DNA from 4 places in the Rossellomorea sp. LJF3 genome. Region 3 is predicted to be linked to each of the others. Evidence: riboswitches for the same ligand, from Rfam matches in the RefSeq annotation. Region 3 holds a riboswitch; each other region holds the start of a gene.
What was found. A riboswitch is a leader RNA that binds a small molecule or an ion and turns the genes downstream of it on or off. The one in region 3 is predicted to bind S-adenosylmethionine.
Positions count from the first base shown of each region.

Region 1: it holds a riboswitch for S-adenosylmethionine, as region 3 does, so the genes downstream of both, mtnK (S-methyl-5-thioribose kinase) here and V8G47_RS01385 (YezD family protein) in region 3, are expected to answer to the same signal.
Region 2: it holds a riboswitch for S-adenosylmethionine, as region 3 does, so the genes downstream of both, V8G47_RS17605 (Na+/H+ antiporter NhaC family protein) here and V8G47_RS01385 (YezD family protein) in region 3, are expected to answer to the same signal.
Region 4: it holds a riboswitch for S-adenosylmethionine, as region 3 does, so the genes downstream of both, V8G47_RS07705 (homoserine dehydrogenase) here and V8G47_RS01385 (YezD family protein) in region 3, are expected to answer to the same signal.

Region 1 is NZ_JBANLY010000008.1:97,353-105,455, forward strand. It holds gene V8G47_RS10085 (pyridoxal phosphate-dependent aminotransferase) at 1-842, opposite strand, end outside; gene V8G47_RS10090 (carbon-nitrogen family hydrolase) at 963-1,745, shown strand; SAM riboswitch class I at 1,843-1,998, shown strand; gene mtnK (S-methyl-5-thioribose kinase) at 2,114-3,298, shown strand; gene mtnA (S-methyl-5-thioribose-1-phosphate isomerase) at 3,314-4,366, shown strand; gene V8G47_RS10105 (DUF2087 domain-containing protein) at 4,408-5,001, opposite strand; gene V8G47_RS10110 (methylated-DNA--[protein]-cysteine S-methyltransferase) at 5,160-5,615, opposite strand; gene V8G47_RS10115 (PAS domain S-box protein) at 5,630-7,783, opposite strand; gene V8G47_RS10120 (acyltransferase family protein) at 7,953-8,103, shown strand, end outside.
Region 2 is NZ_JBANLY010000023.1:27,646-35,748, forward strand. It holds gene cls (cardiolipin synthase) at 1-1,085, shown strand, start outside; gene V8G47_RS17590 (YpbS family protein) at 1,167-1,424, shown strand; gene V8G47_RS17595 (DUF2187 family protein) at 1,511-1,783, opposite strand; gene V8G47_RS17600 (MFS transporter) at 2,261-3,433, opposite strand; SAM riboswitch class I at 3,694-3,798, shown strand; gene V8G47_RS17605 (Na+/H+ antiporter NhaC family protein) at 3,881-5,200, shown strand; gene V8G47_RS17610 ((S)-benzoin forming benzil reductase) at 5,308-6,063, opposite strand; gene V8G47_RS17615 (divergent polysaccharide deacetylase family protein) at 6,189-6,974, opposite strand; gene V8G47_RS17620 (helix-hairpin-helix domain-containing protein) at 7,112-7,573, opposite strand; gene V8G47_RS17625 (ABC transporter permease subunit) at 7,588-8,103, opposite strand, start outside.
Region 3 is NZ_JBANLY010000001.1:267,526-275,628, forward strand. It holds gene V8G47_RS01375 (inorganic phosphate transporter) at 1-97, opposite strand, end outside; gene V8G47_RS01380 (phosphoadenylyl-sulfate reductase) at 155-853, opposite strand; gene V8G47_RS01385 (YezD family protein) at 957-1,112, opposite strand; SAM riboswitch class I at 1,190-1,295, opposite strand; gene V8G47_RS01390 (MaoC/PaaZ C-terminal domain-containing protein) at 1,460-1,864, opposite strand; gene V8G47_RS01395 (MaoC family dehydratase N-terminal domain-containing protein) at 1,861-2,310, opposite strand; gene fabG (3-oxoacyl-ACP reductase FabG) at 2,334-3,092, opposite strand; gene V8G47_RS01405 (acyl-CoA dehydrogenase family protein) at 3,115-4,290, opposite strand; gene V8G47_RS01410 (quinone oxidoreductase family protein) at 4,316-5,290, opposite strand; gene V8G47_RS01415 (enoyl-CoA hydratase/isomerase family protein) at 5,302-6,075, opposite strand; gene V8G47_RS01420 (phosphotransferase family protein) at 6,089-7,171, opposite strand; gene V8G47_RS01425 (acyl-CoA thioesterase) at 7,188-7,604, opposite strand; gene V8G47_RS01430 (TetR/AcrR family transcriptional regulator) at 7,682-8,103, opposite strand, start outside.
Region 4 is NZ_JBANLY010000005.1:169,970-178,072, forward strand. It holds gene V8G47_RS07680 (YqcI/YcgG family protein) at 1-26, opposite strand, end outside; gene V8G47_RS07685 (LysE family transporter) at 91-720, opposite strand; gene V8G47_RS07690 (spore coat protein) at 860-1,498, shown strand; gene V8G47_RS07695 (L,D-transpeptidase family protein) at 1,619-2,113, shown strand; gene V8G47_RS07700 (aspartate kinase) at 2,153-3,349, opposite strand; gene V8G47_RS07705 (homoserine dehydrogenase) at 3,400-4,647, opposite strand; SAM riboswitch class I at 4,775-4,885, opposite strand; gene V8G47_RS07710 (DUF2254 domain-containing protein) at 5,179-6,519, shown strand; gene aspA (aspartate ammonia-lyase) at 6,652-8,082, opposite strand.

The DNA of each region.
Region 1 (8,103 bases), on a different contig from region 3:
GCTTCTTGAATCGCGCCGAACAGGCTTACGTAAAGGTGATCCTGGAGGAGATTGATCGCTTCTATGACACTTTTATTCCCAACGGCAAAACCGATTCTCCAGCCTGCCATATTATAGGTTTTTGATAAAGTATATATCTCAATCCCGACATCCTTTGCACCATCTGTCTCGAGAAAACTCACAGGCTTTTGTCCATCGAAACCGATCGCCCCATAAGCAAAGTCATGCACCACACAAATATCATGCTTTGACGCAAGTTCCACCGTGTCCTCAAAAAAGGATTTTGTTGCGGTCGCACCCGTTGGATTATTGGGGTAATTGAGGAACATTAATTTCGCCCTTTCCCATTCTTCACGGGAATGTACACGATAGTCCGGGAGAAAACCGTTTTCCTCTTTCAACGGCATCTTGATCATACTGGCTTCTGCCAATGCGACCCCCGATACATAATCCGGATAACCGGGATCCGGGACAAATACTCCATCCCCGGGGTTCAATAAACATTGAGGGATCTCCACTAATCCTGCTTTTCCTCCGAAGAGAACCGCTACTTCGGTTTCGGGATCTATCTCCACACCGTATTCCCGCAAATAGAAAGCTGCAATCGCCTCCTTAAAGCTCGATAAACCACGAAATGGAGGATATTTATGGTTAGAAGGAGACTTGGCCGCTTCTGTTAATTTTCCCACAATATGTGGAGGGGTAGGCTGATCTGGATTTCCCTGTCCCAAATTAATGACATCATGCCCCTCATTCACAACAGCATTCACAGTTCCTGCAAGGGAAGCGAAAAATTGTTCCGGTAATGATTCCAAGCGTTTTGCTTTTTCAAAGTGTTTCATACATTCACCCACTCATTTTTTTGAAAATTAATTACTTTCAAATTCTAGTCACAAATGATATAACGGAACATAAAGAATGTAAAGGAATAAATGACAAAAAGTACATAATGAGGTGAATGTATGATTCAAAAGGTTGGTCTCGTCCAGATGGATATTGTGTTTGGGAATCCTGAAGAAAACAAGGTGAGAGTGGAAAAGTGGGTCAAAAAAGCAAAGGAAGAAGGATGCGCTACCGTCGTTCTTCCTGAACTGTGGACGACAGGCTATGATCTGACACGGATAGATGAGATCGCAGATGAAGGAGCCGAAGATTCTTCCTCCTTCCTGACTTCCCTGTCAAAAAAATATTCCATTCACATCATAGGAGGCTCTGTTGCCAATAAATCAACAGATGGGGTTAGAAATACACTGTTGGTGGCGGATGCAAATGGCGTGTTGGTGAAACGGTATTCTAAGCTTCACTTATTCAAACTAATGAATGAACATCATTATCTACTTCCTGGAGAGGAAGACGGGGCCTTCTCTCTTGATGATACCATGATGGCAGGACTCATTTGTTACGACATTCGTTTCCCTGAATGGTTCAGGAAACATGTCATGATGGGAGCGAAGATTGTCTTTGTGGTGGCTGAATGGCCGGCTGCCAGGATGGATCACTGGGAGACCCTCTTAAGGGCACGTGCGATTGAAAATCAATGCTTTGTGATTGCATGCAACCGTGTGGGGAGTGACCCTGACAATGAATTTGGCGGCTCCTCCCTTATCATCGATCCATGGGGGGGAATCCTTGCAAAAGGAACCCAAAGTGAACAGTTGGTCGTTGCTGAAATCGATTTGCAGGAAGTAGAAAAGGTCCGTAAACAAATTCCGATCTTTCAAGACCGGAGACCAAATTTTTATTAGAAAAAATTCTAAAAAACCGTTGACATGGAAAATACTTCAATGGTACCATTCAATTCAAATGAACATTCAGAATTTTAATTAAATAAGATACACGCAACTCTTATCAAGAGCTGGCTGAGGGATTTGGCCCTATGAAGCCCAGCAACCGACCATAATACCGTTGTAAAACGGGGCGCTGTATGCGCCGGATGATCAATCCAGTAAGGCACGGTGCTAATTCCAACAGAAAGATCATCTTTCTGGGAGATAAGAGGCGAAGAAGATGACTCTTCAAGCCTCTTTCGAACATGGAAAGAGGCTTTTCTTATGCCACGGAAAAGCCTCCCTAACACCCTTTCTTAAAGGGTTCACTAAAAGGAGGAACGAAAATGGCAATCACTAAGCTTAATACGTATCAACCACTAACGGAACAGTCGGCCATCGCTATGGCAGTGAATGTAGGAATATTCGAAGAAGGTTCACATTTAATCTGTGAAGAAATCGGTGATGGGAACCTTAATCTGGTTTTTCATGTAGTTGAAAGGGATACAGGTAAAGGGATCATCATCAAACAAGCACTCCCCTATGCAAAGGTTGTAGGTGAAAGCTGGCCACTTACGATCGAACGGGCAAGAATTGAAGCGGGTGCCCTACACCTTCAGCGATCACTTGTAGGGGACCTTGTCCCGGAAGTGTATCATTCCGATCCATCCCTCGCCGTCACAGTGATGGAGGATTTAAGCAACCTCACCATCGCACGTGCCGGCCTGATCAATGGGAATAAGTACCCGAAGCTATCAGAAGACATTGGTACATTCCTTGCAAATACACTGTACTTCACGTCTGATTATGCCCTTCATCCATTCAAGAAAAAAGAATATGTGAAGGAATTTTCAAATCCTGAGCTGTGCAAAATCACGGAGGACCTAGTATTCACGGATCCTTTCTTCAACAGTGAAACGAATGAGTTTGAGGAGGAATTGTCAGGAGATGTGCAGCAATTATGGGATGATTTCACTGTAAAACTCGAGGTGGCAAAACTTAAAAAGAGTTTCCTTACCGAAGGGGAAGCCCTGCTTCATGGAGACCTCCATACGGGAAGTATCTTTGTGGATGACGAACACACAAAAGTCATTGACCCGGAATTTGCTTTTTATGGGCCGATCGGTTTCGATATCGGTCAGTTTATTGCAAATCTTATTTTCCAAGTGATCGCGAATCCAGGTGAAAAGGAAACCATCCTTCACCATATCGAAAATACTTGGAACGTCTTCTCTGCTACGTTCTCCAGACATTGGAAGGAAAGTGGCGACGCTTATACGAAGGTGAATGGGTACCTTGAGTATGTATTGGAGAAGAGTTTTCAGGACAGCATCGGTTTTGCAGGATGCGAGTGCATCAGAAGAACGATCGGTCTTGCACATGTGGAAGACCTTGAGAGCATCGAAGATAATGAACAAAGATTAAAGGCCAAACGAGCATGCCTCAACCTTGGAAAGAAATTGATTGTAAATCGGAAACACATTCTTACCATTGAAGAGCTTCTGACTTTAGTACGATCACATTCTGAATAATTAAAGGAGATACTCATGACACATACACCGACCATTCCAACTTCACTCGAGTGGCATGAAGATCATTTACTGATTCTTAATCAACAAAAGCTGCCGAACACTGTGGAATATTTGACGCTAACGAACATTACAGACTATTATGAAGCCATCGTTTCGCTTAAAGTGCGAGGCGCCCCCGCAATCGGGATCACAGCCGCCTATGGATTGGCACATGCTGCTTCTCATTATGAAACAGACAATCTGATAGAATTCAATCACCTTTTCAGGAAGGATAAAGAATACCTCGCTGACTCAAGGCCGACGGCAGTCAATCTGTTCTGGGCATTGAATCGATTGGAACAAGTTCTTGCCCATGCACAATCCGTGAATGAAGCCAAGACCAATCTGCTTCATTCTGCCATTCAGATCCATACGGAGGATGAGGAAATATGCAGGATGATCGGTGAACACGCATTGGATGCATTGGATGACAAGAGGAAGATCATGACCATCTGTAATGCGGGATCCATTGCCACGAGTAAATATGGAACTGCACTTGCCCCCTTTCACCTAGGCAGGGAAAGGGGAATAGGGTTTCAAGTATTCGCCTGTGAGACACGCCCTGTCCTTCAGGGCGCCCGACTCACTGCCTGGGAGCTTCAGCAATCAGGTGTCGACGTGACCCTTATTACTGACAGCATGGCCGCTCATACAATAAAGGAGAAGGGTGTGGAAGCCGTCATCGTCGGAGCCGACCGGATTTCTGCGAATGGGGATACCGCGAACAAAATCGGTACGTCCATGCTTGCCATCCTATGCCATCATTACAATATACCATTCTACGTGGCTGCCCCTTCTTCCACATTCGATCCTACCTCGAGAACAGGTGACGATATCCCGATTGAAGAAAGAGGGCCAGACGAAATCACGACGATGGGCGGCTCTATGATTGCACCCGAACACGTTCATGTATATAATCCCGCTTTTGATGTGACTTCTCATGAATTGATTACCGGCATCATCACCGAAAAGGGAGTGCTGTATCCTCGTTTTCAAGAAAGCATTCAACGAACTATAAACCTGGCATAAATACAATGAAAGAGAAGGAATTCATCCTTCTCTTTCATTTCTTATTCTGATAGTTTTATAGATGCCCACATTTCCTTCGGATTCACCTCATAAATGCCGTTTTCCCGATACATGAACTGATGGATGATGAACTCTCTCCTCAAGGTGGCGAAATCTTCATGGAATTGTAGAATGTACTCATTCAGCTCTTTTTCCTTATACTTCTCCCCCACCTTCAGACCTTCCACGAGATGTTCAAGAATGAATAGTTTTTTCTTTTGTTGGGCGGGAATACTTTTGATCCGTCCATTTTTCTCCAGAAAATTATTCTTCACCTTCTGTTTTTCTTTCACTAACTTCTCTGACATTGTCCTGTCCCCTTTCTCCTCTTGAGCAAACCTGTGCAGAACGTCCCCGTGATGACTTAATACTTTTTTATTCAAATGGTAGTAAACCGTGTTCTTCTCTTTCCGCGAATAAACAAGATTGCACTCTTTCAGTTTCGCCAAATGATGGGAGATCGTTGGCGCAGTAAGTCCGAGCTTTCCAGCTATGGCCCCCACGTGCAAACTCTCTTCTGCCAATAAATAAACGATCTTGATGCGGGTCGCGTCCCCCATCGTTTTATGAAATGCGATCTGTTTGCTTAATTGCACCATTCCGCCTCCTAACTATTTAGATTATTATCTAATTAGATGATAGTCTAAATAGAACGAATTTTCAACTGTTATTTTCAGAATTCCCCCCCAAACAATCGTTACGTGTCACTAAAACCAAAAACAGGCATTCTCCACATGGAAGATGCCTGTTTCTATTATCTTTCTAATGAGAGTAACGTTTCTTTTTTGTCTATTTGCTTACCTGCATAACCGGTGAGTGTCTTATTTTTCCCAATGACACGGTGGCAAGGGATGATGACGGGAAAACGGTTGGCTTTATTCGCCTGCCCCACAGCCCGGACCGCTTTCGGTCTTTGAATGGCTTGTGCTACATCCTGATACGACCAGGTTTCGCCATAGGGTATTTCCTTGAGAATATTCCATACTTCCTTTTGAAACTCGGTCCCTTCGATTTTCAGAGGAAGATCAAATGTTCTTCTATCACCCTTAAAAAACTCCAGGATTTGCTCCTTTGCTCTAATCAAAATGGGATGATCCGTTTCGATGGACGCTTCTTCCTCAACAAACTGCACAGAAAGCAATTGAGTCGGATCGGCCATTAGCTTCAAATTCCCAATGGGACTATCGATTACAATCGTATGAATGGTCATAATACAGGACTCCTTTATGATTTAGGCAGATAGATATGGAAAACGGTTCCTTCTCCAACGATGCTTTCAACCTGGACGCTGCCTTTATGTTCTTTAATAATCTTAAAGCTTACCATAAGCCCAAGTCCAGTCCCTCTTTCTTTTGTTGTATAAAAAGGTTCGCCGAGCTTCTTGATCTTATCCTTAGAGATTCCGCCTCCCTGATCCTTAATCTCGATATGAATCAAGCCGTCCTCTGTCTCCCCGATGCTGATGGAAATCACTCCTCCATCTGACATGACTTCAATCGCATTCTTAATGACATTGATGAATACCTGTTTTAATTGATTGGGTTCAGCTACTATGGTCGGAAGGTCTTCCTGATATCTTTCCTCATACTGAACATTATGCATGACAGCCTGTGCACTCAGTAATTCCACCGTATCCTTCATGATCCTGATTAAATTCGTCTCCTGATATTGGATCGCCTGAGGTTTGGCCAATACGAGAAACTCTGTGATGATTGACTCAATTCGCTGGAATTCAGAAGTGATCACATTAAAGTACATCTCATGATCTTTGCCGACGCTGTTCTCAAGCAGTTGAATGAATCCTTTAAGTGCAGTCATAGGGTTTCTGATCTCATGGGCGATCCCTGCAGCAAGCTCCCCTACTACACTTAATGTGTCAGATTTCCTCAGTTGTTCCTGCATCTCGATTTGATCCGTAATGTCCCGGATGATGGTTAAATTCAGGTTAGAGAGCAAATTGTATTTCGATGATAATTCAACGTATTGAACCCTGTCCCTGGAGGATATCAGCGTTTTTAAAAACGTTGCCTGACCATCCTCCTTTAATTGATGCAGATAATCCTCATAGGCTTCTTCACCCGGCTCAATATTCAATATTTCTCGTACATCTTTACCAATGAGCTGATCTTTATCCAACTTAATGATGTTACTCACTTCAGGATTCGCATCAACGACGACATAATTGTGATTGGTCAGAAGCAATCCGTCCAATGAACCTTCGAATATCTTCCGGAACCTCTCCTCACTCTCCCGCAGTTCCTTCTCCATTTGATATCGCTCACTTACATTACGGAATATGGTCATATTATAACCATCTACGGAATGAAGCTTGGACGTGAATTCCAAATGCTTGAGCTGATTGTTCGGCATGAGGAACAATACCTCATCCCTGACGGCCCCACTTCTATATAATTGTTCCATGACCAAATCGAACTTCTGGCTTTCCAAAGGATAAACGAAGTCCCTGATTTTTTTTGAGAGGAGCTCGGAAAGTGTGCATTCGAATATTTTCAGTGCTGAAGAGTTCGCTTTAAGGACCCTTCCGTCCTGATCCCATAAGACAATGGCGTCAATCGCTTCTTCAAACAATCCTTTGAACAATTCTTCATTACGTTTCAATTGGATCTCCATCTGCCTTTTTTCCGTTACATCTCGAAGAATAGCCATATGGAGCTTATGATGCACGTATGGGCTTGTCGTAAATTCAACGATTGAAATACTTTGTGATTTCTTGATCGGAATTTCGCCACGGGCTTTTTTATTTTGAGAAATCAACTCTTTGATTTTTTCAACCTTATAATGGGCATTTTCGGGAATGAACGAACTGATATTCCTCTTGGTGATCTCATCCTTATCGAGCCCCACCTGCAAACTGAATGCATGATTCACATCATTGATATTTCCATTAATGTCAAATAACACGATCCCCTCTGAAGCATTCTGGAAGATGTTCGATAGTAAGTGTACATTTAAATGATCCTTGCGCTCCTTTTCCTTCAGTTCCGTTACATCCTTAAAGTATAAATAAGCATTAGGTGAAATGGTCGATTTTTTCAACAGAAGTTCAACGTGGATGATTTTCTTCTCATTTACATTCATCAGGGTTTCGTCTTCCAATGTTTTCCCCGTCTCCATTACTTCCTTATAATGGGCCACAATAGGCGCGGGCACTGAAGAGAAAAATGAGCTGAAAAGCTTCCCTACAACATTCTCATCATTTGACTCCAGGGTTTCATATGCTTCGGGGTTGGCGTAAACGATTTTCAACTCTTTATTGATCACTAGCATCGGCATGGGTGAAGCTGAGCAAATTTCCCTATCGACGGGATGACATAAATCCCTATTTTGCTCTTCTTTCACTTTACTACTATTAGTCATTTCCTCATCCCCCTACTATTTTAAAAGACGACCATTGGCTTAAATCTTACAGAATTCGCATAGCTCCCCGTACTTCTGGTGATAATTAACAATGAAAATCATGTTTTGCTCATTGTATCCTAGGGTAAGAATGAATTAGGATTAAACTTTTTTAAAAGATGGTGAAGATATGAAACAGCGCGACTATTACTTCGACAATGCCAAATTCATCTTGATCTTTTTAGTGGTATTTGGACATGTCATCCGATCCTATATCGAAAGTGATCCCTTTATCCTTTCGTTGTATAAAACGATTTACACCTTCCACATGCCGGCCTTCA
Region 2 (8,103 bases), on a different contig from region 3:
CCTTTTATACACACGGAGAAGATAAGTTTGAAGCGCTGTTAAAAGACATCGAGTCAGCAGATGATCATATTCATATACAATATTATATTTTCAAGAAAGACCAGTTAGGTAAGCGCATCTTGAATGAGCTCACGGAAAAAGCGAAAGAAGGCGTTAAGGTCAGGGTCCTATACGATGAAATGGGGTCCAGGCGGACGAGGCGGGGATTCTTTAAAGACCTCCTCTCTGCCGGTGGTGAGGTGGAAGTGTTTTTCCCTTCGAAGATCCCCTTTATCAACCTCCGCTTAAACTATCGTAATCACAGGAAGCTTGTGATCATTGATGGAAAAGTTGGCTATGTAGGCGGCTTTAATATCGGGGATGAATACCTGGGCTTGAACCCCAAGTTCGGTTATTGGCGGGATACCCACCTCAGAATCACCGGCAGCTCTGCCCTCGCCATGCAGACACGGTTCATCCTCGATTGGAATCAGGCCAGCCGATCGAAGAAGATCGCCTATGATCTGCGATACTTTCCCCCGCCTTCTTTCACGGGGGATGCAGGGGTTCAGATTGTCACATGCGGCCCCGACTCGGAATGGGAGCAGATAAAAAACGGATATATCAAAATGATTTCATCAGCCAAGGAATCCATCTACATCCAGACCCCATACTTCATTCCAGACGTCAGTCTCCTCGATTCTTTGAGGATTGCTTCTCTTACAGGGGTGGATGTCCGGATCATGATCCCGAATAAACCGGACCATCTATTTGTCTATTGGGCGACATATTCCTATATCGGGGAGCTCCTGAAAGCCGGAGCGAAGATTTATATTTATGATAATGGATTTATACATGCCAAAACCATTGTCGTCGATGAGGTCATTTCTTCTGTCGGTACAGCCAATATCGATGTACGAAGCTTTCGTTTAAACTTCGAGGTCAATGCCTTTTTATATGATCAGCCACTCTCTGAAAATTTGGGGGTTGTGTTTAGAAACGACATTGAAAAGAGCAGGGAATTAACATTGGAAGACTATCATCAAAGGCCTTTGACGATCAAAGTGAAGGAATCCATATCAAGGCTGTTGTCCCCCATCTTATAGAAGGATGATTGGACATTGCCATCTGTGGATAGATAAAGGCATAATAGACTTATTGCGAAGGAAAAAGAGAGGAATGAGACCATGAGTGTGCACAAAGAAATTTCCAAGCATTCCAACATGCAAAATCAGCTTGTTCAGCAATTTATGATACTGGATGAGCGCAGAGAAAAAGCGATTGATGAAGCTGTTCAGCTTTGTTCTGCCGGAAAACCTTTTACAACGGATCAAATTAATCAAGTAACGAATGAAATCAATGCCCTGGCAAGACGTGGGGTAGTTCCGCAAAGAAAGCTTGTGACAACGGAAATGGTTGAGGAATATGTCGCGAGACTAAAATAAGCTGCACAACATAAATAACCCTGATTCGTCTACAACCATTTTGATGGTTAGGCCGTTTCAGGGTTACTTTATTGGAAGGCTGATATTTAGGCTTTTAATGCGCTATTCCACCCATCATAAACAAATACAGGCTGTGTATCGTTTTCTGCTCGCTCTGTCACTACATAGTTTTTATGTGCTACGACAGTTTGATCATCGGGTAAGTCCAGTTTCTTCGCAATTTCCCTATCCATTTTGACGATGACGGTATTTTCTCTCAAGGTCGTGACGACACCATTGATGACATGTTTCTTTCTTTTAAATTGAATCGTATCCCCAAGGTTTGCATTCTCTTTTGAGTAAACGAATGTATTTTCCATTTTAAAGTCCCCTTTTTAGTTAAAGTGATTGTTCTCTTTTTAATTGAAAGAATTTTCTAATAATATTATTTTAACTTGTATTTATATAAATTTCAATGAATGACTTATCCTTTTTGTACCACAATTACATTAAGTCAAAACCTTTTGATGTATTTTTTCAAAATCTTTTAAAGCCAAAGCGATGCCTGGCTGATTTTCGCTCCAGGTGCTCGCTTTCCGCGGGGCGTGAGTTGAGCCTCCTCGGGCTTTGCCCTGTGGGGTCTCAACTTTCCTGCATTTCCCGCAGGAGTCGAGCACCTTCCGCTACAATCATCGTCAAAGTGAAGTTTAAAAACTTATTTAGCAGTGCCTTTTAAGATAACCACTTTCAAAGTAAAATCATTTCTCTTATATACTTATACATCCCAAAAGGAAAATCCTTCCTTTTTATTAATTCATATAAAAAACAGGCACCCGTTGGTAGCGGATGCCTGTTTTTTAGTAAGCTAATGCATTCTTTTTTTCTTCCTTCATTAGGACGAAGCAGAGGAAGATGCCAAGGAGTGACAGGACTGCGAAGAAGAGGTATACCGTGTAAATGGAATAGGTTTCATAGATGAAACCTCCCACGAAGGTACTGAACCAATTCCCGAGGCCATTTCCGATGGCGGAATAGACGGTGACGGCAGTAGCTGTAATATGTGCCGGCGTGATTTCTTTAATGTAGCGGAGCCCCGCAGGAATGAATAATCCGATGGCAAGACCCTGCATCACTGCTGAAGAATAGACCAGCCATAAACTTGGTTCTGTGAAGTAAAAAAGCCAGCGGATCATGGATGCAGCCCCTGCCAGCGCAGCTACGGACAAGAGACCGAACTTATCAATCCACCCTCCAGCGATTCTCATAAACGGGACTTCTGATAGGACGGCAATCAGAAATGCGAGACCAATTCCGGCGTACGTACCACCTGAATCTTCCACGAATAATCCGAAATAAACGTTGTTGGCTAAATTCGGGCCGAACACCAGGAACGTGACGGCCAGAAAGATAAGAAATTTCTTCATCGTGAATAATTCCTTCATCCCGGCTTTTAGATCAAGCTTAGCTGCCGCTCTCTCTTTAGGAAAGCGGAAGGATAGGAAACCGGAAAGTACCAGACAGATAAAGAAGGAGTAGAAAATGATCGTGGGTCCGATGAATCCTTCTGAAAGCCTCCCCATGATGAACACGGCAATCCCGAATCCCAATGAGCCGAACAGACGAATATTTCCGTAGTTATAACGGACTTTACTTGTATACTTCAAGCTGATGCTGTCGGATACGGGGATGATGGCGCTTTGGAAGATCGCAACTAAAATCGCGACTACCAGCAATCCATAGTAAACATCCATGAATAAATAACCAAGGGCAAAGATCCCTGCAACTAAGGAAGTTAATCCTAACACGACGGTTGGCTTATTGGTTGTGTCACTGACCATCCCCCATATCGGCTGAAAGAAAATCATCATGATCGGGCCGACGGACATGATGGTTCCGATCTGATACCCATTTAACCCCACACTTTCACTTAAGTATACACTGAGTAAAGGATATAAACTTCCAACCCCGAAGAAGGTTAATAGATAAAACCCTTGTAACGTAAAAATTTGATTTCGCACATTTCTTTCCACTACCGTATCCCCCAAGATGTTTTTTGTCTATCTTATAGTAGACCTTGACCGTTCAATTGTCTATGAATTTATGCCTTTTTATGGATAAAGTCTCGCGTTTTATAAAGCATGCCTTGATACGGTAATCTCCCCCCGCTTTTGATTGATCCAGCAACGGCAGCCAGGTTCATCGTTTTATTTCCAATAAATTACCGTTTGACTTTTTCGATTAAACCCATTAAAGTATGGAAGTATATTTTAAATGAACTGAATAACATATCTTCTTATCCAGAGAGACGGAGGGACTGGCCCTTTGATGTCTCGGCAGCGGACTTATAATGAGTGCTGTGCCACATCCAGCAAGCGTAATGCTTGAAAGATAAGAGGAGTGTTTCGTTTGAATGAAACCTCTTCTTATGTTGGAAGAGGTTTTTTTATTTGATATCACACGACAAAGGAGTGTTTGGCATGAACCAAGAAAAAGGTAATTTACTGGCTTTATTGCCCTTGATCATATTTGTTTCACTGTTCCTTGGAGCGGGGATCCTTTCAGGAGATTTTTATGCATTCCCTGTTCTCGTATCTATCATCATTGCAGCGGTTGTAGCCCTGGCGATGAATCGAAAAGAATCGTTAACCTCTAAGGTTGAACGGTTCGCAAAAGGTGCCGGGCACCCGGATATTATGATCATGGTCTTTATCTTCCTATTAGCCGGCGCGTTTTCCGGTGTAGCAGAAAAGATGGGGGCCGTTGATTCAACCGTCAACTTTGCCCTATCCGTGCTTCCTGGTAATCTAATCATTGTTGGATTATTCATCATCGCCGCTTTCATTTCCCTATCAATGGGGACATCCATGGGGACGATCGCAGCACTTGCCCCGATCGGAGTGGGCATCAGCTCAGGAGCAGACATTTCCATGCCTCTTGCTATGGCCACCGTCATCGGGGGAGCGATGTTCGGGGATAATTTATCGTTCATCTCGGATACAACGATTGCAGCCGTACGCACACAGAAAACGGAAATGAAGGACAAGTTCAAGGTGAACTTCTTCATTGTATTACCCGCAGCCATCATCACTATGGTCACCCTTTTTGTCCTTACCATGGGGACTCCATCATCCGTCGACGCAGGAAGCTTCGATTGGGTTAAAATCATCCCTTACCTCGGAGTCATCATTGGGGCCCTTGCAGGATTGAACGTATTTGTCGTTTTAATAGGCGGGATTGTGTTGGCAGGGGTTATCGGATTTATGGATGGAAGCTTTACCCCATCGAGTTACTTTGGCAGTGTTGCCGACGGGATGACGGGCATGGCAGAGATTGTGATCCTTTCCATCCTGATAGGCGGAGTCGTCGAACTCATTCGTCATAATGGTGGGATTCAAGCGATCCTTTACCATGCCACACGTAAGATTAAATCTCCTCAGGGAGCACAGCTTGCTACAGCAGGCTTGGTCAGTTCGACGAATCTTTGCACAGCCAATAACACGATTTCCATTATCATCGCAGGACCACTGGCCAAAACGCTTAGCGATCAGTATGGCGTAGATGCCCGTAAGTCAGCCAGTATCCTCGATATTTTCTCTTGTGCCGTTCAAGGGTTGATCCCATACGGTGCACAGGCACTGTTAGTGGCGGAAGTAGCCGGCATATCACCTGTCAGCATCATCCCTTATGCCTTCTACCCTGTCCTGATTGCCGTTTGCGGACTGGTTGCGATTCAATTCGCCCTTCCGAAGTTCACCCGGAGAACCGCTTCAGATGGAGATCCGGTCCGTTCTTCTTAATTTTATTTGAAAAGAGACAAATCTGTCTGGGTTTGTCTCTTTTTATGTCCGGATTTTTCAAACACCATTAAAAAAGCAGACCCCGCTTTCCGGAATCTGCTCTCTTCTTATAACAAATCATTCACATGATACAGTTTGCCACTTTCTATATCGGTTTTGGTGATGAGATTCACCAGTGCATCCGCTACCGTGTCCGTGCTGCGCAGCATCCCCTCTTCTTTGTAGCGCTGGAACGATTCAACCTCGGCAAAGGCTTCTTTGGAGGACGAGCGGATTTCCCCCTGCATATCCGTATCCATCACTCCCGGACTGAAAGCGATGACCTGATGACGGCTATGCGTATTTGAAAGTTCAAGGCTAACTGTTTCAGTCAGCATATTGATCCCCGCCTTAGTCGCGCAATACGTACTCCAGCCATAAACGGGACGGCTTCCCGCTCCTGAACTGATGTTGATCATGATCATCTTCGATTCAGAGCCTTTGGCTGCCTTGAGCAATTCATTGGTGGCGATCATAGGTGAAAGGAGATTGACGTGCACACTCGTTTCCAATGCGTTATTTTCCACTTCACCCGACGTATTGATCGGTGTCACCACGCCGGCATTTTGAACGACATATATCGTCTCGGCTTCAGATCCAAATACCTTTGTCCCTACTTCACGGAAAACCGCTTCAGTTTGTCCTGATTGAGATAGATCGCAGGGAAAGAATTCATACGATACTTCTTTTTCCTGTGCAAGCTTTTGTAAGCTGTCATTATCCGAACGGGATATATTGAGAATGCCGATGCCTTTTTCAATAAAGAGCCTGGCGACGGACTCCCCTAATCCCCTTGTTGCTCCTGTCACGATTGCGTAATCCATTTCGAATCATCTCCTTCTTACCTACTGATTATAAAGGAGAGTTTCCTTTCCTCAAAAAATTAAGCATCGATTAACAGATTATTTCCACATTTTCATTTTTTAATGTTCATTAAAAAAGCACACCATCAAGGCATGCTCTCATCAATCAAATGATATTCTGGAATGAGATCGGACAGTGGCACGATCGATGCTTTTTTCTCATAAAGGGGAAGAAATTCTTTTAACATGGTGGCCACCTTCATGCCTGTAACCCCAACATGCCCGATCGCGATGGTTGCTTCATCACGATCCAATGCCTTTGAAAGGAGTCTCGCCTGCTTCCCGATGTGCTGAATGGTGTAGATGTCATCAAAGAATAATTCGTTTTCAAGATATGGCACGCCCATTTCCTTTGCAAGCTTCGGAATGACACTCTTTCCTGTTGTTTTACTATCCAGATAAAATAAACCCCTTTCCTTGCATATACCGAGGACAATCCTCATGACCCGCTCATCGGCGGTTGCCTTCGATCCCATATGATGATTGACTCCCACTGCATAAGGAACCTCTTCCAGGGCTTGCTCCACTCTCTTCCTGATTTCTTCATCGGATAGCGAAGTCGTGATTGCCCCCGGACCGAGCCAGCTCGCTTTTCCAGACATCGGTTCCATAGGAAGGTGGACGATGACCTCATGTCCACTTTTATGGGCTTTTTCCGCGTCTGCCTTGGTCGTTGGGAGAAAAGGCATGACCGCGATCGTCAAAGTGACGGGAAGGCTTAATATTTCTTCTGTCCCTTTCATGTCGTTTCCTAAATCATCGATCACAATCGCAAGTTCATTCTGATGTGCCGGAAGGGGAAGGATGTTTCTTGCTGAAACGGACATCTGTATAGAAAAAGTCATAAGTAAACAGATAACAAGGGTTCTCATATAGCATCACTCCTTTTTCTTTATGATGTCCATTTTAAGGAGGAAATACGAATGAGGTCCGTCCCTCAAAAACCAGCAAAAAAGAAAGCCGGGAAGCGTAAATGCGCTTCCCGGCTTGGACTTCAGGAGGGACGGACCTATTGATCCCAGGCTTTGGTGGGACGGTCTCCAGGGTAGCCGTGAGTTTGGCGATATGTTTTTCTTTGTGTTGTGAAGTCCCACCAGTTCTTGCTGCTTCCCTGGTGATTGGCGTGGTGGACGACACATCTGAGTGAGTCTTCTACGCATGGGTCCATCCAAACACCGTACTTCTTTTCTAAGTCGATGATAATGTCTTCCCCCTTCTCTTCCTTGATTTCTTCAAGGGTATAAAATCCAAGATCCTCTACAACATTGTGAGCCATATTGGGTCCAATAGAAGGAATCTGTTGAAATATGGACATCCCGACTAAGTAACGGGATCTTTCCATCGTAATATTAAGTTTCTCCCGGAGAAATTCAGGAGAACATTCATGTAGATCCCCGAGTCGTATCTTAGCCTTGCGAAGGGCTGACCTCTCCTGATCAGTCAATGGAAGTTTAGGGCTTTTTCTGCTCACCTTTAGTCTCCTCCTTATCCTTTAAAGGTTTGCTGGCGGACAAATTGGAAGTCTTCCACCGCGGGACGGTTGGTTTTCTTTTTTGCTATTTTTTGTTTCGTCTTGATTGGTTTGTTGTTCACCAGCACCCCGACTTTCGTTTGCTGGATTTCCTTCACGCCCTGAACAATCAGCTGCATGGCGATGATCGCGATCATGAAGGCAACGAGTGGAGCAATGACAATCCAGTACTTGCCTGTCATAAGTGAATTCTTCGTGGAGCTGATCAGGCCGGACCATTCAAACGTTCCTGATTTCGGAGGATCCGGAACCATCCCACCGGTTATGATCGTCCCTCCCAGAAAAAGATGAAATAATCCGAGATGGACGAGGATAAGTAGCGTCTGGATGAATTGCTGTCCCCATATAATAAACAGCCTCGGAGCCAAGTGAGGGAAGAGATGCGTCCAAAGCAGGTGCTTGTTACTTCCTCCAAGGAGCTTCGCAGACAGAACAAAGTCCTGCTTCCCTATGAGTTTCAGTTCATTCCC
Region 3 (8,103 bases):
CTGCGCATATCCATAGCGCTGTCCGGATGTTCTTTACAGCCCCTGCACCATATGCCACTCCCATTGACGCTGCCGCTCCGCTGGCACCAATGTTCATGGCGAAGAACAAGCTGATCAGAAGGGCTGCAACCTCAAGCAAAGACTGTCACCCTTTCTAATGGAGGCCGCATTCTGTCTTCCCTTTTCCTTTCCATCTTCCGGAGCGAAGATCATTGACATCAATAGCCGGCGTGGTGCAATGAAAGCAGCCTATGCTCGGATATCCTTGATCGTGGAGGGGGTTGTAAGAGAGATTATGTTTATGGACATAACGCCAGATCTCCTTCCACGTCCAGTGAATCAACGGACAAATTTTGACGGATTGAAATTTGTCATCTCTATTAATGAATTCAACATGTTGTCTTGTTGGGGATTGTTCCCTCCTTAGGCCTGAAATCCATGCGTGCCCCTTGGATAATGTTTCTTTTAACGGGTCAAGCTTCCGTATTTGACAGCATTGGTTTGGTTTGGTTTCCCATAACTTATCCCCATATGCCTCTGCTTGTTCCTTGAGGGTCAACTGAGGCTTTTTCATATGGATGGTCAACGCGGGATACGTCTTCTTCACTTTCTCAATGATTTCATACGTTTCCTTGAAATGAACCCCTGTATCAAGGAATACAATGGTCGCCTGCGGTTTCACCTTGGATATGAGATCGATAAGCACAATGCCTTCTATTCCGAAACTGCACGCATAGACAACCTCGTCACCGTAATGATCATATGTCCATTTCAGGACGTCCAACGCTCCTTTATAGACCGGATCCACTTCAAATTCCACGGATGGCTGTTTCCAAGTCTGATACGTTAACATAGTACACCCCATTCCATAATGCTTATCCATAGAAAAAGAGGCGGTAACAAAATATAAGGAGTCCCTATATTTTTGCTACGCGCCTCTAGTTTGTCTAGTCAGCTTATTTAATTCGGACTTTCTCATTTTTCTCTAATTGAATGACTTTTCCATCCTGTACGATAATCGTGATCGAACCATAGCTCATGGTTTCAAGCATGGACTGGATCTTCTCTGCTACCAAGTCAAACTGTACTTGCTGGTTCTTCTCTTTTTTCACATGATACCCCCAGTTTTCATCTTATCCAGGTCAGAAAAAAACAACTTCCCATTTTGGAAAGTTGTTCAGGTAAGGTTACCTTATCTTCCAAAATGACTTCACATTTTGCTGGAATTAGCACCTTACAATACGTAGGTTGCTGGGCTTCGCAGGGCCAGATCCCTCCACCACTCTGGATAAGAGTTATTCATTTTAATATTCTAAATAATATCACAATTACGGAAGAAGTCAACCCGACTTTTTCGATCGGATTTATGTCTTTTGTCTTATTTTATTAAACGATCATTCCTTACATGTTATTCGATTGGGGGTGGATCTACGACAATTTTTCATAAAGCATTGCGTTACTATTCAAGGACCCTAAAAACGACGTTACCCTCAATTACTTTCTTCCCGGCTTGATTTGTGGCTAAAACCTTAAAATGAAGGAGGTTACCCTGATTGTCCATTAATTCTGCCCTTAATGTAACCACATCATGTAACATGACCATCCCTTTAAATCGTACCGAGTAATTCTGGATAAAGCCTTCATCATAGTGTGGGCTGAAAAGTTTGGACACATTGCCCATCGTCCACATTCCATGAGCGATGATTCCTGGAAGACCCAGCTTCAAGGCTTCATCATCGATGGTGTGTATCGGATTGTAGTCTCCGGAAGCTCCTGCGTATTTGATCAGGTCCATCCTTGTGACCGGAGCCAGTTCAACCGGGGGAAGTGTATCTCCTAATCCGAATGATTGTAGTGTTGTCATTTACTCAACCTCTTTCTGACTTCTTCTGTAATAATGACAATCGCCTGGGAAGTGAAGATTCTTTCCCCACGAGAATCTTCCCCGACATCGTCGATGACAAGGAATCCCAGTTTCCCCCCGGTACCTTCCCGTTCATAATAGTCTTTTATTTCCGTATAACATTGTATCGTTTCCCCTACCTTCAAAGGTCTTTCATAATGAAAGGATTGTTCACCGTGAATCAACCCAACATTCGGTAAATGAAAGCCTTCGATCGAACCATAGTTGAACACTCTCGGAAAGGTGGGTGGGGCAATGTTCCCCCCATAAAAGGAGGACTTCCCGGTATCTTCATCCACATAAAGGGGATGGGGATCGCCAATGGCTTCTGCAAATTTCCGAACCGCCCCTCTTTCCACTGCATTTCGGGTGGGAGTAGATCTCTTTCCGATATAGGATTCAAACATATTCTTCACCCCTTTCTCCTTTATTAGGCTTTCGGCCCTCCAGCAACGTAGAGAACCTGACCATTGACGAATGAAGATTTTTCATCTGCAAAAAAAGCGACTGCATTTGCAATATCTTCAGGAAGCCCGCTTCTGCCAACAGGAATACCCTGGAGACTCGCTTCTACTAATTGTTCGAAAGTAATCCCGATCCGTTTCGCCGTTTCTTTCGTCATCTCGGTTTCGATAAAACCCGGTGCTACAGCATTCGTGGTGATTCCGAATGGACCAAGTTCTATGGCAAGGGTTTTCGTCAAGCCTTGAAGACCGGCTTTAGCCGTTGCGTAGTTCGCCTGTCCCCGATTTCCCAATGCTGAGGTGGATGAGATATTGATGATGCGTCCGTACTTTTGTTTGACCATGTATTGTTGGGCGGCCTTCACTACATTGAATGAACCCTTTAAATGCACATCCATGACTGTCTCCCAATCGTTTTCGGTCATTTTGAATAACAGATTATCCCTGATGACCCCTGCATTATTCACCACAATGTCCAGGGAGCCGAAGGATTCATATACTTCCTTCATCGCATTTTCAACTTCCCGGTATTCTACGACATTTGCCACTTTTGTATACAATTCATATTGTTTAAATACCTCACTTGCTTCATTCAACGCATCTTCATTCACGTCGATGATGGCCACCTTGGCCCCTTCTTCAGCCAGTAATCCGGCAATCGCCCTGCCGATCCCTCTGCTTCCACCTGTAACCAAAGCCACTTTTCCTCTGAATCGCTCTCCCATTTCATCTGCCTCCTTTATCTGTTTATACAAATTGCCCAAGTTTCACATGACCTTTTAATAAATTCCTTGAAATGATCAGTTTTTGAATTTCATCGGTTCCATCATAAATGCGCCATAACCTTGCCTCCCGGTACCATCGTTCGATCGGCAGCTCTCTTGTATAGCCCATACCACCATGGATCTGGAGGACGCGATCAACGACCCGATTCCCCATATTGGATCCATATAGCTTGGCCATCGACGCAACGTGACGATTGTCTTCCCCTTGGTCGAGTGTGAATGCCGCATTTAACACAAGCCAGCGGGCCGCTTCAATTTCCACGGCTGAATCCGCTATCTGCCATTGAATCGCCTGCCGATCTGCGATAGGCTTTCCAAATGTTTCTCTTTCTTTCGAATAGTCGATGGCCATTTGAAGAAGTCGTTCTGCTGCTCCCACCGCCTGTGCCCCTACAATCCAGCGGGCAAATCCGATCCACTCCAATCCCAGATTGTAGCCGCCATCGATTTCACCAAGGATATTTTCTTCAGGAACCCTTACATCTTCAAAAATAAGGCTTGCCGGTCCCCATTCCCCCATTGTATGGATATATTCGGATTTCCAGCCCATGCTTCGATCGACGATGAAACAAGTGACTCCTTCCCGACCTGTACGACGATGTTTTTCTTTATCCGTCACGGCCATGACCATGACGAAATCTGCTTCATTTCCACCCGTAATGAACGTTTTCTCTCCATTTATTATCCATTCGTTTCCGTCTTTAACGGCTGTGGTCCGGATATTACGAGTATCAGATCCCGCTCCGGGTTCGGTCATGGCAAAACATGATTTCTTTTCTCCATTGATTGTCGGTATTAAATAGTTTTTCTTCTGTTCATCGTTGGCGTAGTAAAGAATGTTATCCGCATACCCTCCAAAGGAGAACGGGACAAAGGTCTTGGAGATTTCCATATAGACGATGGCCATCATCATTTGACCGAGATCCGCCCCTCCGTATTCCTCCGGAGTGTTGATCCCCCAGAAACCTGCATCCTTTGCCTTCATTTGCAGCTCTTTTATCTTTTCTGGAGAGAGGCTGGGCTTTCCTTCCCGTTCATTTCGCAGCACTTCATTTTCTAAAGGAATCAATTCTTTCTCTACAAATCTACGGATGGTCTTTTGTATCATCTTTTGTTCATCTGACAAGCGTAAGTTCATTTTTATTCCCCCTTGTATGATAAAATTATGGCTGCAAAATCACTTTTCCCACTGTCTGTCTTCCCTGCATGAGGGAGTGGACCTTTGCCGCTTCTTCCAATGGGAACACGTGCCCCACTGTGACCTTTATATCTCCGTTCGCCACGTAATGAAAGATTTCGTGAAGGGTTTTTTGTGTCAACTCGGTGTCCCTCATCAGAGGAGGAAGGAAAAAGCCGGTGACCGACTGATTCTTTGCCATTAAGGAAGAGGGATAGAATCTGCTTTGCTCCCCGCTCGCTACACCGTAGATGATCATTCTCCCGAAGTGGGCGAGGCATTTTAATGTTTTATAAAAGACGTCACCACCTGCCATCTCCAGCGCAAGTTCCACACCCTTTCCACCTGTTGCATCCAGAACTTTTTTCTCCCATTCCTCCTCTGTATAGTTGACCAGTACATCTGCTCCCATATCTTCTGCTATACGAAGCTTTTCCTCGGTGCTTGCAGTGGCGATCACTTTACCTGCACCGAATCGCTTTGCGAGTTGAACGGCTAAGAGCCCTACACCACCTGCAGCAGCATGAATGAGGACCGTCTCACCCTGTTCGAGTCTCCCAAGTGTTTTCAAAATATGATACGCACTCAATCCCTGTACAGGTATTGCGGCCGCTTCTTTAAAGTCCAATCCATATGGAAGGGGGATGATGGATCGTTCATCTGTCATGGCATATTCTGCATACCCACCTGAATCCATCATCGCTACGACCCGGTCTCCTTTTTTGACCCTTGCTACGTCTTCTCCGACTTCGGTTACGATGCCTGATACTTCCGCACCGGGAATGTAAGGAAGGGGGGTCTTTACCACATATTGACCTTCTCTCCTGGCCGTATCCGCATAATTGACAGCAGAGGCATGAACTTTTATCAATACCTCCCTCCCACGGGGTGAAGGCATATCAATCTCCACATTCTTCAACACATCAGGACCACCGAACTCCCTAAATTGGATTGCTTTCATCTAAACTCCTCCTAATTCCCCGAAAAAGAGGGGGTCCTTTTTTCTTTAAACGCTGATACTCCTTCTACATGATCTTCCGTTGATATCATCAGGGTTTGAGTGATTCTTTCCTGCTCCAGTATTTCATCCAGGGTAGTGGTGAATGAACGATCAATCATTTTTTTCATCATGCCGTAGGCTTTGCTTGGACCCGAAGCGAGTGTTGAAGCCAGCTCATATGTTTTTTCTTCCAGACGATCAGCGGGCACCAGTCTATTAATCACCCCTAATTCATACATCCTCCGGGCAGACACAGGTTCTCCGGTAAAAAAGAACTCCTTGGCAAGATGAGGGCCGATCAACCGTGGGAGAAAATAAGAACCCCCTCCATCCGAAATGAGCCCTACTTTGGAAAAGCTCAGTGCAAATTGACTGGTTTCGGATGCAATGATTAGATCACAGGCCAATGCTAAATTAAATCCAGCCCCTGCGGCGAAACCATGGACGGAGGCAATGACCGGCTTTTCTATTGTTTTGATGGCTTTGATACATGAATTCAGTATTCCGATATGTTCATAGACTTGGGCTGATGTTGCACTTCCCATCGTTTTCACGTCGCCACCGGCAGAGAATGACCTCCCGGCACCGCGGATCACGATCGCCCGGATCTCCTGATTCCGCCCACCCTCTTCTACCGCTTCTATCAATCCGGTAAGCATATTCTCATCAAATGAATTTAAGCTGTCTGGTCGATTCAAGGTAACATTCAACACCCGGTCGTTCATTTCGACTAATAATGATTGCATGGCATTCATCCCCTTATATTTGTTCCCTGGAATCAAATGCTGCCTGATTACCCAGGGTAATTAAAGACTCGGCAAACCGATCGAACCCGGAAAAACGGGCATCACTTGTCTGACCCATCTTAAAACGGTAATAAATTTGCTGCACAATAACCGCCAGCTTAAAGTAGGCAAAAGACAAATAGAAATGAATGTGATTTACGTCCCTGCCGCTTTTTTTTGCATATTTTTCAATGAACTCTCTTCTGCTGTAAAAACCGTCCATGATGGTCACTGGAGGCTTCCCAAGACCGTACTTTAACAACTCAGGATCATCTTGCTGGATCCAATACCCCATGGCGACACCCAGGTCTGCAAGGGGATCTCCGACGGTCGCCATCTCCCAATCGAATAATCCCACCATGGATGTCAAGTCTTCAGAAAACATACTATTGTTTAATTTAAAGTCATAATGAATGATCGTGGACTCAGCATTTTCCGGAACATTTCTAGTCAACCACTGTGTCAGATGTTCTACATCACGAATCTCACTTGTCTTCGCACGTTCATAGCGATTGATCCACCCGTGAACCTGTCTCTCCATAAAATGTTCGGGTCTACTGATTTCGTGGAGTGAGGTTTTGGTATGATCAATGGAATGAAGCTCAACCATTCTTGACACCATTTCTTCCGAGATTTTCTTGCATACCTCAGGCGTTACATTCAGATGCGGGGGAAATGATGTATCAAATACTTCCCCCCTTTTTCGTTCCATGATGAAGAATGGGCTACCGACTATCCCTTCATCTTCGGAGAATACATAGGGTTTTGGTGTAACGTCGAATAAAGGATGGATCTCTGAAAGGATCCTGAATTCCCTTTTCATATCATGTGCCTTCGGTGCGACGGGCCCTAAAGGGGGGCGTCTTAAAACCCCTTCCCATTCTCCCATTGAAAGCAAATACGTTAGATTTGAGTGACCTGCAGAAAACTGTTTAATGCTCAACTTTTCTTGTTGCAGATCAGGAAAATGTTCAACCAGGAAGTCATGTAATTTCCTTTCATTTAATTCTTCTCCTTTTCGGACTGAAACTGTTTCATTTTCCACCCGCTCGGTCATTTTACCCCTCCTAGATTCAAGAATATTCAGTTTTCTCAGAACGTAAATGAATATTTAACTGAGCTTTTAACAGATCAGGGATTGCTTTACTCCGTTGTTCCTGAAAGTCAAAATACACAATGACCGCGTTTCCTCTTGCAATCAGTTGAAGAGTCTCCGCACACAGGATATCATGGTCTAACTGAAAACTCTTGGATCCGATTTTGGAAACATGGGTGGTGATCACAAGTTCTTGATTGAAATAACCCTGTGATACGAAATCACATTTGGTGGAAGCCAGGATAAACTGCCAATCCTTCACGTCCATATCGAATCCGATTGTTTGAAAGAATTTAATTCGCGCTTCCTCTAAATAGACAAAGTAAGTGGTATTGTTTATATGCCCCAGTGCATCTGTTTCGCAGAATCTACTTCTTACGTTGATAGAATCCATTTATCCGCCTTCTTTCATTGTAAATACTAACCAGTCGGTATGTTAGTGGGAGAGGAAATGCTGAAACCGCTTCCCCTCTATTCTGTTTGGATCCCTTTCAAGACCATATCGACAAACGTACCTGCTATTTCTTCATCCGTCTTCGCCCCGCCAGGCTTATACCATTGATAGCTCCAGTTCATCATCCCGAGTATACCGAAGGCTACAACGGAAACGTCAAAGTCGATTCGGAAATCTCCGGACTTTCTTCCTTCTTTCAAGAGCTTTTCAATATTGTAGCGGTACATATCCCGTTTGGGTTCGATTTGATCCACGCTTTCTTTGCTTAAGTGTCTCATCTCCCTGAAAAACACTTTGGCACTGGCCCCTTGTTCTTTGATGTCCACGATGGAAAGATGAATGATGTCAAAGAGTTTCTCACGGAAAGATTTGCTCTCATTTTCCAATATCCTCTCCTGTTTGGACAATAAGCCATCTATATATCTCATATGAATTTCCT
Region 4 (8,103 bases), on a different contig from region 3:
TCGATCCAACTTTTTGTATATAACATGTAGCCGATCCCTCCTAACGATTACTCATCTATCCTATTAGGAGGGCGCCCATTGGGTGTCTGTCTAACCAAACAATATACGACAGGCCTCTACGCCGAAATAAATCCCAAATCCCATCAGGACGATACCCGATACGATGGAAATGATCCTCAGGATGAGGGGACTCACCAGCTTCCTTGCCCCCGTCGCGACAAAAGCCATTGTCACATCCCACAGGGTGATGCCCAGGAATATCCCCAGACTATACAAGAAAAGCTGCGAGGATTCATATGACCTGGACGTCTGTGCAAGAATCGATCCATAAATTCCAAGCCAGAACAAAATGCTTAACGGATTTGAAATCGCCATAAAGAAACCCGTACGGAACGATTTCCCTTTCGACTCATTCTGCGATTGAGGTGAAGAGGATGTGAGGGTTCCCGACTTTTGTATGCTTTCAATCCCCGTATACGTCAAAATAAAAAAGCCAAAGATCCATAAACCTAATTTAATGAACGGTATATCAATGAATTGAGCCAGTCCAAAATAAATCAGGAGCATAAAGATCCCGTCCGCCACCATCCCCCCGACTCCAACAAGCCAGGCATGTATGAAACCGAAGCGGATCCCCTTGTCCAATTGAGCGGCATTGATCGGTCCCATAGGGGCAGAAAGGGATAACCCTAAAACGATATAGCTAATAAATATACTCATAACCGTACCACCTTCAAATTGACTTCTCCCTATTGTATTCGGACAGGCGGGGAAGTATTAGGCCAATCACAATGAGGCATACATAATTTTATTTTGAGGGGTTATTCTAATCATCGAAGCCAATAGAGGAGGAATATGTATGAATAACCAAGGTCAATCCAATGGGAGGCCGCAGCCCGGCGCTCAAATGCCACCGAATATGATGAACACCCAAAGTCAGAACCATGGGGGGCATGAGCTATTTGATGCACATGAAGTCATCGCAGGGATCATCAGCATGCTGGATCAATATCAAATGTATGATCAACACATTCAGGATCCGGAATTGAAGGATATCGTCAAGCGCCAGACCGACTTCGTGACGACTATGTATAATACCATTGTAGGAAGTTTCTCGACCGGACAGGACCCCATCATCCCGACGCAACAATACCAAATGACCCAAAGCCATACGACCACTTATGGTATCAAACCCGGTGCACCCAAAAAACCGAATCAATCCGTCCAGGAGCTTTCGGATAAGGGCTTGTCCGCATATATGCTGGGTCAGACGAAATCACTGGCCACACTCCTTGCCATGACGGCTCTTGAGATGACGAACCCCGTGCTGCGCCGAGTTGTTGCAGACAGTGTACCGAATTTCATTGAAATGAGTTATGAAATTTTCCTTTACCAAAATAAGCACGGGTATTATCAGGTTCCTCAATTGAATGGGCAGGATATGACCCTCATGCTGCAGAGCTATACGACTGTCCCGCAGCAAAACCTGCCTCAATGATCTTAATTCACAGCCTGCATCTTCATGGATGCAGGCTTTCTTGATGTGACCTCATTGAACCACTTTTCCCCTGGCACCATAGAATAGAATGATAAGGTGAAAATAGGAGGTCTGATACCAATGATCCACACCGTCAAGACTGGAGAAACTCTTAATCAGATATCAAGGGATTTCAGGACCCCACTGCCTGACATCCTGAAAGCCAATCCCGGCATCGATCCGGATCAGCTATACCCGGGACAGACGATCACCATCCCCGGAATTCCCGATACTACCGGGAATCCGTACAGAATTCAAGTGTCTGTCAACAATCGGATTCTCCGATTATTTAAAGATGGTTCTCAAGTGAAAGAGTTCCCCATTGCAGTCGGAAGGATCCTTTTCGAAACGCCCATTGGCGAATTCATCATCATCAATAAAGCACCGGACCCAGGGGGACCCTTTGGCACGATGTGGATGAGTTTATCCAAAGAAAGCTATGGGATCCACGGGACGAATAACCCCGCTTCCATAGGAAATGCCGTGTCCAAAGGATGCATCCGGATGTACAATAAAGACGTGGAAGAGCTGTCAAACATCGTACCGATCGGGACCCCGGTATCCATCACCCCATAAAGAAAAAAGTGTATAGAGCGAACTATACACTTCTTCCCATTATAAAATCGCCCTTTTGGATTCGATATAATCCAACCCGAAGTGCATATGAAGGATTCTTGCAGCCTTTTCGACATCGGTGCGATCGACAATGGCGCTCAGTCCCACTGATGATTCCCATACGGACACCTTCCCTATATGGTAATCATGGAAGACATTCGTGACCTTTTCTTTTACTTCCCCTGAAGACTGGATAGTTCCAATCACACACACCTTCGATACATCTTCCCTAATGTCAAAATGGGAGTAAGCCTGGTTATATTTCCTGACGATTTTTTTCACCTGGGGAACATCCTGATCTTTGATGATAAGGACCAGCCCTTGTCGGTGTCTGATTCTTTCTGTTTCGATATGGTGGGAATCAAGATCATAAAGGATCAAGGATTCCCCTCCATCACAGCCATGGATCGTAAGGACGGAGATCTCTTCCTGGAGGGCTACTCCCACGATGCTATCATTTCTTTGGACTTTCCCGCTGATGACGGTTCCCCGCCCCTCTTTTAGACTGGAACGGACGATCATAGGTACTCCATGTTCCTTGGCGTGTTTAATCGCTCTCGGATGGAGGACATTGGCTCCCATCATGGCAAACCGGAGCATGTCAGTATAGGACAGGCCATCGATCTTGGCAGCCCGGGGGACCACTCTCGGATCGGAGGTATACACCCCATCCACATCCGTATAAATGTCGCATCGATCCGCATTCAGGGCTGAAGCCAGTGCAGCAGCCGACGTATCTGATCCACCCCTGCCTAAAGTGGTGAGCTCCCCCTCTTCGGTGACCCCTTGAAACCCGGCCACCACAACGATTCGCCCAGCGGATAACTCCTCTTTTATCCTCCCTGTATCAATGGAAGAGATCTTTGCATTGCCGAACACTGCATCGGTCCGGATCCCCGCCTGCCGACCTGTCAGGGACACGGCCTCCATCCCTCTGTAGTGAAGGGCCATGGTCAGAAGGGAAATCGTGACCTGCTCCCCTGTAGCGAGGAGCATATCCATTTCTCTTTTACCGGGATAATCAGAAAGTTCCCCCGCCAGTTTCACAAGGGTGTCCGTCGTATTGGCCATCGCGGATACGACAACCACGACATCATTCCCCTTTTCTTTTTCCTTCAAGATTTGACCGGCCACCCGCTTCATGCGATCCGTAGAACCTACAGAGGTTCCACCAAATTTCTGAACAATGATACCCAAGTGATCCCCCTACTTTCTATCAGATCTATTTTCTGCTTTCCCTAAATGCGTCATGAAACAGCTATTCCTTCCTTCACTTCATTTTCAAGAGGAATTTCGTTTAGAATCGATACAGCCTGAATGTGTTCATGTGATTGAAGAAGGGAATCCAATTCTTCTTTTCTTCCTTCGACAAAGACGTAAAGGTCATTTCCAAGCTGAATGCGGTCCTTTAAGGTGAACGGTGTAATCCAGCTTTGATACTCCTCCTTTTCCTTGAAGCGCAGGACCCATTGCCTGATGCTTTCTCCTTGGGTATCTTCGCTCGTCACCGTCTTTTCAGGAGAAACGGTGTATTTCCCCTCTATCAGGGAGAGAAAATCCTCCACCATGGCACTTCCCGTCGGAAATTTCCCCGCTCCAGGACCCAGCAGTGTGATCCTCCCTACCAGACTCCCTTTCAGTGAAATCGCATTTTCCACATCCTCCACCCCGTAAAAGGGATGGCTGTCGTGGACAAGGATCGGTTCCACTCCCCCTTTGATGCGATTGAATCCGTCCCGTTCCAGTGATCCCACATGCTTAAAGCGCAAACGGAAGGACTCGGCTGCCTGCAGCCATTCAGCCGTCAAGTGTGTGATCCCTTTCCGCCTGATATCCTTCCAGTCCGGCTGCCTGCCAAAGGCGGTCTGACTTAAAATCAGAAGCTTATAAAAGGCATCATATCCCTCTATGTCGCTGGTCGGATCCGCTTCGGCATATCCCTTCTCTTGAGCCTGCTTTAGAGCAGTGTCAAAGGAAAGCCCCTTTTTCCTCATTTGGGATAGAATGAAGTTGGATGTCCCATTCAATATTCCTTGAATGCTTCTGATTCCATTTACCTTCAGGAGCTGACGGATGGTGCCGATGACCGGGATCCCTCCAGCCGTGGTCGCTTCGAAACCAAGGGACACCCCATTATTGGAAGCTTTCTTCAGAAGCTCGGGGCCGTATTTTGCGAACATGGCTTTATTGGCCGTTATGACGTGAATCCCTTTCTCGATTGCTTGTGTTACATACGTATAAGTCGGTTCTTCTCCTACTATGGCTTCAAAGATCGCATGAAGGTCAGGTATGTCGAGAATGTCTTTATAATCGGTCGTAATCCTTATGGACGGATCGATTTCCCTTTGCTTAGAGGGATCCTTGATGAGGATTGCCCTTATTTTCACCTCTTTACCGAGTACTTCTTTCAATCTTTCCTGATGAGTATCAATGGCTTCATAGACCCCTTGACCAACTGTTCCAAAGCCCAGAAGCGCAACATTTATCGCTGACATCATTCAGCCTCCTTTTTTCCCGTTTTACCTGCACATACGATTCCTTTCTGAAGGCGTGGTGGAAAGAAAGAGGGTATACAGAAAAGCCCTCTTCTTGTAAGAAGAGGGCTAATGGATCATGCTCCTCCCCTTATCTTCCAGATCCACTTGGAATCTGTAGGAATTGGCACCTTTACAGACTGATCCTGCAGGTTGCCGGGCTTCATCGGGCCTATCCCTCCGCCGCTCTTGATAAGAGATATAACGTTATGTTTTCACTTGATATTTGAGTATGAATTGGATTATATAGGGGATTCACTCCCTCGTCAATAGAATTTTTGTTATTTTTTAAAAATTCTTTCTACTAAAACCTGATGGGACATTTCCGATGGGTTTAGTTTGGAATACTCCTATTTCTATTAATCTTTTTGGTTAAAGGAAGTTTTAACCGAGGTAGAGAGGGAAAACTAACCCATATCCATTTACTAGAAAGGACACGTTTCGATCATGTTGAAAAAGATCCTCCCCTTATCCATTCAAAAATATTTGCTCATGTCAAAACGGCAGCGCATGCATGAAATCCGGCTCACCATTTGGTATATGCCCTTTATATACATATGCCTGTCCTTGCTCATGGTCGCCATTACCCTCTATTTAGATCTCTATCTGGAAGTGTCACAGTATACGTTTGATATGTTAAGTATGGATGCTTCGGTCACCCGCATACTGGTCAGCACGCTCATAGGGGGCATCTTGACACTCAGTGCTTTTACTCTCAATTCCCTGCTCGTCGTGCTGACGATGTTCAGCGGGCAGTTTTCACCCAGGATGCTATTGGATTTCATTTCGGACAAACAGACGCAGCACGCCCTCGGCATTTTCAACGGAAGTTTCGTTTATGTGCTCCTCCTTTTCCTTTTTATCGGAAGTTCAAAGAAGGAAATGTTTGTCGCTGCCCCGGTCATGACGATCGCACTGGCGTTCCTGTCAGCCCTTACGTTCATCTTTTTCATTAACCATGCATCGACGTGGATGCAGGTCCATAATATTACGTACAATATGAAGCAGGTTTCGGAAGTGATGATCAACCAGACGCTGAAGAAGGACTTGGAAGCTCACCGTACCGCTGATAGTGGGGATATCATGGAGGAAGAGAAAAGGAATATCATTCACGTGACTTCCAGAGGCTCTGGATATATACAATTGGTCGATTTTCAGGGGATGATCCGACGTGCACACGAAGAAAATGTTGTCCTTCAGCTTCATTACAAAGTCGGGGATTTCGTACTCGCCGGGAATGAACTGATGAGCATATGGGGGCCCGAAACGGACCATATCTCCACTGATTCATACCTTTCATTCATTGAGATGGGTCACAAAGAGACCGAAATCCAGGATCTGCAGATGGGGATCCACAAACTTGCAGAAGTGGCGATTAAATCACTGGGGAATGACGATCCCAAAACCGCTTCTAACACCATCCACCAAATGGCCGATCTGATGCTGACGGTGGAGGATCAATTATCCTTCAGTCCCTATCTGATCGATCATCACAACAGGATTCGCGTCATTCTTCAATCAGAGCCGTTCGACTACTACCTTTACCGGGGATTCGGTTATATTCGACACTACGCTAAAGACAATCATTTAATCATAACGGAAATCGTGGGGGCACTGGCCCTTCTCGCTGAATCCATTCAACCGTCGAAGCATAAGGATCTGTGGGAATTCGCCTGTAATACCATTGATCATATTGAAAGAGAGATCATCTATAAACTGGATAAAAGCTTTCTCCTGCAAGAAGTCCATAAGCTGGCACGGCTTACCCGCAACCTTGGGGAGTATGAGAAAATCAAAGCTAAATTCTACCCGGCAGCCAACGAAAATACGTAAAAAGCTTCTTCCCTTTCTTTCTGGGAGGAAGTTTTTTCTTTGCATAATGTCGATCATGGAGGTGTTTTCTTCTTGGGCAAGTTACTACAAAAAAACGCCCCGTCATTCATAACGGAACGTTTTTCGTATTCCTTATTCCCGATCAAAAAGCACTCTACCCGCTATACCGGGGTTCGTCATTTCATATGGGTTCAAGATCAGATCAAGCTCTTCTTCCGTCAGTACATCATATTCGAGACAAAGCTCTCTCACAGACTTCCCTTTCAGGATCGCTTCCCTGGCAATCCGGGAAACGACTTCATATCCCAGGTGAGGATTGACCGCCGTGATGATTCCTACGCTGTTTTCCACATACTCTTTCATTCGTGTCTCATTCGCTTCTATCCCGACAAGGCAGTTGTCCGTAAAGCTTCTGAACGCATTGTTCATGATGCTGATGGATTGAAGAAGATTGAATACAAGCACAGGCTCCATCACGTTCAGTTCAAGCTGACCGGCTTCAGATGCAAGGGAAATGGTCTGATCATTCCCCATCACCTGGAAGGCTACCTGGTTGATCAGTTCCGGCATGACGGGATTCACTTTACCCGGCATGATGGAAGATCCCGGCTGTCTTGCCGGCAGTGAAATTTCACCAAGTCCGGCACGCGGTCCTGAAGCCATCAGACGCAGATCATTGGCGATCTTGGACATATTGGTCATACATACCTTCAATGCTGCCGAAACCTCTGTGTACGCGTCCGTGTTCTGGGTCGCATCGACCAGATGTTCAGCCCCTGTCAATGGCAGCCCGCTGATATCAGCAAGGTGCTTCACCACACTCTTGATATACACAGGGTCCGCATTCAAACCGGTTCCTACAGCCGTCGCCCCCATATTCACTTCATAAAGATGATCACGGGTGCGTCCGATGCGCTTGATATCCCGTTCCACTACTCTGCTGTAAGCTTCAAACTCCTGCCCGAGGCGAATGGGCACAGCATCCTGAAGATGGGTACGCCCCATTTTAATGACGTGATCGAACTCCCGGGCTTTCTGTCTAAAGGCACTCAGCATATGCTCCATCGTGTCGAGGAGCTTCTCTACTAGTTTCAAAGTGGAAATATGGATGACCGTAGGGAATACGTCATTGGTCGACTGTGACATATTCACATGGCTGTTCGGGCTCACCTTCCCATATTCCCCTTTACGATGGGACATGAGTTCCAGGGCACGATTGGCGATGACCTCATTGGCGTTCATGTTGATCGACGTACCTGCACCTCCCTGGATTGGATCCACGATGAAGAATTCATGAAACTTGCCTTCCAGGATTTCATCGCATGCCTGAACGATGGCCTGCCCGATCCCGTCATACAGACGTGTCGTTTCCATGTTTGCAAGTGCAGCCGCTTTCTTTACGACTGCCAGGGCATTGATCATCTCTTTATGAATTTTATATCCCGTAATCGGAAAGTTTTCCACTGCCCGTAACGTTTGTATTCCATAATACACATCTTCAGGTACTTCTTTTTCCCCGAGGAAATCTTTTTCTATTCTAAATCCACTAGTGACGTTTATCATTTCTCTACTCCCCATATTTGG